2 regions of the Actinoplanes sp. NPDC019969 genome follow, and region 1 is predicted to be linked to the other one. Evidence: predicted binding sites of a transcription regulator. Region 1 holds the regulator's gene; the other holds the start of a gene.
The links. The regulator HspR, encoded in region 1, represses chaperone genes until heat shock. The targets are predictions, from matches to a motif close to TTGAGTNNNNNNNACTCAA.
Positions count from the first base shown of each region.

Region 2: a site for HspR is predicted at 1,471-1,489, ahead of lon (endopeptidase La). Genes of this name have one in related genera too.

Region 1 covers NZ_JBVHFK010000001.1:1,317,426-1,320,833, reverse strand. The annotation lists gene ACZ3II_RS06265 (cation:proton antiporter) at 1-308, shown strand, start outside; gene ACZ3II_RS06260 (hypothetical protein) at 494-940, shown strand; gene ACZ3II_RS06255 (heat shock protein transcriptional repressor HspR) at 1,011-1,454, opposite strand; gene dnaJ (molecular chaperone DnaJ) at 1,475-2,665, opposite strand; gene grpE (nucleotide exchange factor GrpE) at 2,738-3,355, opposite strand; gene dnaK (molecular chaperone DnaK) at 3,352-3,408, opposite strand, start outside.
Region 2 covers NZ_JBVHFK010000013.1:339,695-343,102, forward strand. The annotation lists gene lon (endopeptidase La) at 1-1,454, opposite strand, end outside; gene ACZ3II_RS34690 (L,D-transpeptidase family protein) at 1,556-2,302, shown strand; gene ACZ3II_RS34695 (phosphatase domain-containing protein) at 2,459-2,941, opposite strand.

The DNA.
Region 1 (3,408 bases):
CCATGCTGACGAAGGTGCTGACCGGCTATCTGGCGGCACGGCGGGCCGGGATCGCGCTACCCGGCCGGATCCGGGCCGGTCTCGCGCTGATGCCGCGCGGCGAGTTCTCGATCGTCATCGCCGGGCTCGCGGTGGTCTACGGGGTGGACCCCCGGCTGGCGCCGCTGGCCACCGCCTACGTGCTGATCACCGTGGTGACCGGTCCGATGCTGGCCCGGCTGCCGGACTACGCCTGGTTCAAGGAGCTCGTCCGAAAGCGAATGGCGGCGCAACGAGCCACCCAAAAGCCGCTGCCATCCCCGGAGTGACCTGCGCCTCTTTTAAAAACGCCTAAAGTTACTGTCCAGTATCTGAATGTGAGGCCTTGACACTTCCGCAGCGACACTCCGCACGCTACCGTTGCGCGGCGACGACTCTGAGTATTGGGACGTTCGACACTATGGTCAGCGTGTGACGCCGACCGTTGATGTTGACGGTTGAGTGAGGCGGCGGCGTGAGCGTGCGTGAAGCTACATTCCTCGGTTTCGGCAATCCGGTCGATCCTCGGCCTGACGAGTTGCAGGCCTGGGCGTACAACCCTGAGTCCGTTCCCCTGAGCAGCATGCCGAAGGACTGGGATCTCCTGATCTCCGGCGACGTGCTCGGCCCGACCCTGTTCGAGCTCGCCATGGACCGGCAGTGCCCGGCCCGGCGGTTCGCGCAGCACTGCATGTACATCTACGCCGCTGACGGGGTGCGGCAGAACGCGAGCGGGCAGCGCAAGCGCCGGCTCAAGAAGTTCGTGGAGCGCGCGGAGGAGGTCGGCGACGAGCCGATGCAGATCTGGGCGCACAACTGCCGGGTGCTGATGACCCGGCCGGAGCTCTTCGACCACCACGACTGGCTGGAGGGCGGCCTGGTGCGCTACCCGCGCAGACTGGGCCTTTTCAACCGCCGCTGAACACGCAACGTGTTCAGCCGGTGACTACATGCTGTAGCGGCGGCCTCTCCTCCGGGAGGGGCCGCCGCTGTCATCTGTCCGAGGAGCGGCGCGGGCGCCACACCACCAGAGCCGTCGAGTGGGTCTGCTGACGAACCAGATCGCGGCCCGAGTACGGGTTGCTCATCGCCTCCATCTGGGCGATCCGCGTGTACGCCGCATCCAGCTGCTGCTCCAGCTCGGCAACCCGTTCCTGCAGGTCGCCGACCAGTTGCTCCAGGCCGATGATGCGCTTGACCCCGGCCAGGTTGACACCGTCCTCCTGGCTGAGCCGCTGCACCTCGCGCAGCAGCGCCACGTCCCGTTCGCTGTACCGCCGGCCGCCACCGCCGGCCCGGCCGGGTTGCACCAGGCCGAGCCTGTCGTACTGCCGGAGGGTCTGCGGGTGCATCCCGGCCAGCCGGGCCGCCACCGAGATGATCAAAACCTTCGCGTCGGAGGCCTGTTCCATCGAGATGCTGATCTCTTCATACATGTGCCACCTCCCGAGAGGGATCAACCGGCCCGGCGCAGACGGGCCTCGAGCCGCTCACGCCCCGGCGGCGGGGTGAGCTTCGCGAACTTCTCCAGCGCGTCCCGGGCCTCGCCGGACACGCCCGCCGGAATCTGCACGTCGACCGTGACGATCAGGTCGCCGGCCTGGCCCTCCTTGCGGACCACACCCTTGCCCCGGGCCCGCAGTTTCCGGCCGCTCGGGGTACCCGGCGGCACCCGCAGCGTGACCGGGCCGTCCAGGGTCGGCACCTTGAGGTCGGTGCCGAGCACCGCCTCCACGATGGTGATCGGGACGACCAGGGTCAGGTCGTCGCCGCTGCGGCCGAAGAGGTCGTCGGGCCGCACCTTGACCTGCACGTACAGGTCGCCGGCGACACCGCCGCGGTCGCCGGGCTCGCCCCGGCCGCTGAGCCGGATCCGCTGCCCGTCGGCGACACCCGCGGGGAACCGGACGTTGATCGTGCGGGTCTTGGTGACCCCGCCGGTGCCCCGGCACTCGCCGCACTTCTCGTCGACGATGCTGCCCGAGCCCTGACAGTCCCGGCACGGCTCGGAGAAGCTGAACGAACCCTGGTTGCTGGAGATCAGGCCGCTGCCGTGGCATTTCGGGCACGCGCGCGGGGTGGTGCCGGGCTTGGCCCCGCTGCCCCGGCAGTTGTCACAGGCGCCCGGTGTGCGCAGCGTCAGCGGCAGGGTGGTGCCCCGGACCGCCTGGGTGAAGTCGAGGGTGACCTCGGTCTCCACGTCGCGGCCACGCTGCGGCCCGCGCCGGGCCGGGCCGGGCGCGCCCTGGCCGCCGGAGAAGATCGAGCTGAAGATGTCGGAGAAACCGGTGCCGCCGAACCGCCGGTCCGCACCGGCGCCGCCGGCCGCCCCGGAGAAACCGCCGAACAGGTCCGACGGGTCGAACTGGGCGCCACCGCCGCCCCGGGCCCCGCGCCGGAACGCGCCTGAGCCGAACAGCGAGCGCATCTCGTCGTACTCTTTGCGCTTCTTGTCGTCGGCGAGCACGTCGTACGCCTCGGAAGCGGCCTTGAACTTCTCCTCCGCCTCCTTGTTGTCCGGGTTGCGGTCGGGATGGAGATCGCGGGCGAGCTTCCGGTACGCCTTCTTGATCTCGTCGGGGGAGGCAGACCTGTTCACGCCGAGAACGGCGTAGAAGTCCTTCTCGAGCCAGTCCTTCGAGCTCATGTCAGTCCACCTCCTCGACTCGGCGACGTCCCGCCCGCCGGCGAACCGGCGAGCGGGACACAGTCACTGATTTCACTCCGGATCGGCGACCGCGACCAGAGCCGGGCGCAGCAGCCGCTCGCCCAGTGTGTATCCCCGGCGCATCACCTCGACACAGGTCGGCTCGGTGACATCCGCGGACGTCTGGTGAGCGACCGCCTCGTGCCGGTTCGGATCGAAGGGGTCGCCCTTCTCGCCGAACGGCACCAGACCCAGCTTGCCGGTCACCGCGGTGAGCTGCTCCGCCACCGAGGCGAACGGGCCGACCAGGTCACCGTGCTCCCGGGCCCGATCGATGTCGTCCAGAACCGGCAGCAGGTCGGTGAGGACCTTGCCGGTCGTCTGCTCGGCTGCCGCACCCCGGTCGCGGTCGACCCGCTTGCGGTAGTTGGCATATTCCGCGGTCACCCGCTGGAGGTCGTGGGTCCGCTCGTCGAGCTCGCCCCGCACTGCCTCCAGCTCAGCGCCGAGGCCGGGCTTGGCCTCCTCCGCCACCGGTGTCTCGTCCTCCTCCTCGGGGGCGCGGTGCGCGCCGGCCGGCTTCTCCACCGGCTCCTTGGCGGAAGTCTCCTCGGTCGTCTCGTCGATCTCGCCCTGGATGACTTCCCGCTCGGTCGCCGGACCGTCGTTCTCGTCGTCCTTGGCACTCACTTCTTGTCGTCCTCCACGATCTCGGCGTCGACCACGTCGTCGCCACCGGCGGC
Region 2 (3,408 bases), on a different contig from region 1:
CCGTCGATGGTGATCAGCTCCATCCGGTCGAACAGCGCCTGCGGAATCGTCTCCAGGACGTTCGCGGTGGCGATGAACAGCACGTCCGACAGGTCCAGGTCGAGGTCCAGGTAGTGGTCGCGGAACGTGTGGTTCTGCGCCGGGTCCAGCACCTCCAGCAGCGCCGCCGCCGGGTCGCCGCGGTAGTCGCTCCCGACCTTGTCCACCTCGTCCAGCAGCACCACCGGGTTCAGCGTGCCGGCCTCCTTGATCGCGCGGACGATCCGGCCGGGCAGCGCGCCCACGTAGGTGCGCCGGTGCCCGCGGATCTCCGCCTCGTCCCGGACGCCGCCGAGCGCGACCCGGACGAACTTGCGGCCCAGCGTGCGGGCCACCGACTCACCGAGCGACGTCTTGCCGACCCCGGGCGGGCCGGCGAGGAGGATCACCGCGCCGGAACCCCGGCCGCCGATCGTCTCCAGGCCACGCGACTCGCGCCGGGCCCGGACACCGAGGTATTCGACGATGCGCTCCTTGACCTCGTCGAGACCGTGGTGGTCGGCGTCGAGCACCGCCCGCGCGGCTTCGAGGTCGGTGTTGTCCGTGGTCCGCTCGTTCCACGGCAGGTCCAGGACGGTGTCGAGCCAGGTCCGGATCCAGGCGGCCTCCGGGTTCTGGTCGCCTGCCTTCTCCAGCTTGCCGGCCTCCCGCAGCGCCGCCTCACGGACCGCCTCCGGCAGGTCGGCGGCCTCGATCCGGGACCGGTAGTCGTCGGTGCCGTCCGGCTCGCCCTCGCCGAGCTCCTTGCGGATCGCCTTGAGCTGTTCCCGCAGCAGGTACTCGCGGTTGCGCTTCTCGACCGATTCGCGGACGTCCTTCTCGATCGTCTCGCTGACCTCGGACTCGGCCAGGAAATCGCGGGTCCACTCGATCAGCAGCCGCAGCCGGGCCTCGACGTCCGGGGTCTCCAGCAGCTCACGTTTGCGATCGTTGTTCAGGTACGGCGCCCAGCCGGCGGTGTCCGCCAGATCACTCGGGTCGTCGATGGCGCTGACCGAGTCGATGACCTGCCACGCCTCACGACGTTGCAGGACCGAGACGACCAGTTTCTTGTACGCGTCCGCGAGGTCGCGTACCTCCGGGTTCGCCGGGGTCGCCGGAACGGGTTCGGCCTCCACCCACAGGGCGGCACCGGGGCCGGTCACCCCACTGCCGATCCTGGCGCGCGGGCCGGTCCGCAGCACGGCGGCGGGAGAGCCGCCACGGATCTTGCCGACCTGTTCCAGGGTGGCGATCACGCCGTACGAGGCGTACCGGTCCTCCAGCCGCGGGGCGATCAGCAGCTCGGAGCCGGCCGACGTGCGGGCCGCGTCGACGGCGGCCTGCGCGGCCTCGTCGAGAACGACCGGAACGACCATGCCCGGAAGCAGGACGGTGTCATCGAGGAACAGCACGGGGAGTCGCTTGCTGGTCACGGTTACCTCCGGGAAGTTGAGTACGCACGACTCAACTCCACCGGTCTTCCGGATCTTCCGGCGTTCACTTTCAGCGAACACAGGCCCTAAGATCGACGGCCATGAGACGGTTCGCGGCCCTGTCCGCGCTGGTGATCACGATCATGCTGCTGCCCGCCTCACCGGCCGGCGCCGCACTGCCCGACATGCTGGCCCACGTCGGCGACGCCCGGCAGCTCGTCGTCGTCACCGGGCAGAGCTGGACGTCGACCCAGGCGACAGTGCGGGCGTACCAGAAAGGCTCCGACAACCGGTGGCGGGAAGTCCTCACCGCCATGCCCGCCCGCATCGGGTACGGCGGCTGGCGGTGGACACCGATCCGGCGCCAGGACACCGGGCAGACCCCGGCCGGGACGTTCACCCTCACCGAGGCGTTCGGGGTCCGCGCGAACCCGGGCGCCCGGCTGCCGTACCGCAAGGTCGACGGCAACGACCACTGGGCCGGCGACAACCAGGACGCGAAGACGTACAACCTGTTCCAGACGTGGGCGTCGCCGTACCGCACCTGGCGCACCTCCGAGGCGGAACGCCTCGCCGGCTACCCCACCCAGTACGCGCACGCCATCGTCATCGACTTCAACAAGCCGAAAGGCGTGCGGTACGACACCGTCCGCGGCCAGAACATCGCCGACCAGCCCGCCGACACCCGGCTCGGCTCAGCGATCTTCCTGCACGCCAGCGGCGCCGGGTCCACCGCCGGCTGCGTCTCCGTCGCCCTGCCCGATATGGTCCGCCTGCTGACCTGGCTCGACCCGGCCCACAAGCCCCGCATCGTGATGGCGCCCGCCGTCGCCCTCCGAGCCGCCTGACCCCTCTGCCCGGTACGGCAGGTCGCGTTCCCGCTGTAACGATGCGGCCATCGCCGTCCCGTTTCCCTCATGCGCGGCCATCGCATTCCCGCATTCCCCATGCGTGGCCGTCGTGTTTCCCAGCCTTCTACCCGGGGGCGTTCGTGTTCCCTGCCTTTACGTGCGGCCGTCGCGTTCCTGGGCCTGGCGCAGCGACTCGGCGTAGCCCACCCAGTCGGCAAGCCGCACCGGGAAACCGGCCGCCTTCAACACCTTCACCACGGCCGGATCGTCGTCGACGACCACGGCGATCGTCCCCTCGCCGGCGAGTGCGCGCAGCCGGCCGTGCTTGTACTCGCGGGCCGGCCGCCGATCGTCGTCGGGCCGCATCAGCAACCGGCCCGCCGGCAGCCCGTGCCGGGCGAACCACGTCTCCGTCACCTGCCGCAACCGTTCCGGGCGGCCGGTCAGCCAGACGACCCGGTGATCGGCCGCATACCTCAGCACCATCGCGACCCCTTCCTCCAGGGCCGGATCCCGGTCAGCGGCCGCGAAGAACGCCAGCCAGTTCTTCGGCCGCCGCGCGACATGCCGCAGCCGATGCCGCACATCAGCGACCACCCCATCCACGTCGAACACAGCGATCGGCTTCTCCGGCATGTGATCATTCTGCCCCGCCGCCCTCCGCCGCCGACCGCGACGTCGAGCCGTCCCGTCCCGGCCATCGCGCCCCCACACCCTCCCGCTAGAAAAGACCGCCGGCCGTCGTTGAGGCGGGTTTTGGTGGCGGGGTGGCCGGTGTGGTGTACGGCTGGCTTCGCCAGCCGTCGCTGACGCCGGTCTTGGCCGCGCGGTGGCCGGTCTGGCCGACGGCTGACGACGTCAGCCGTCGTTCAGGCCGGTCAAGCGCCACTCGAAAGCGGCGTCAGCGACGGCTCACGATCTGCCGCACGTCCGCACGTCCGCACGTCCGCACGTCCGCACGTCCGCACGGCGGCGCGCCCGCACGGCCGCACGGCCGCACGGCTGTGCGGCTGTGCGGCTGTGCGGTGGGGTTGGCTTGGACGTGACGGTGCGGGGGTGGGGGTCTCAGCGGAGCTGAGGCCCCCACCCCCAGGGGTAGCCGT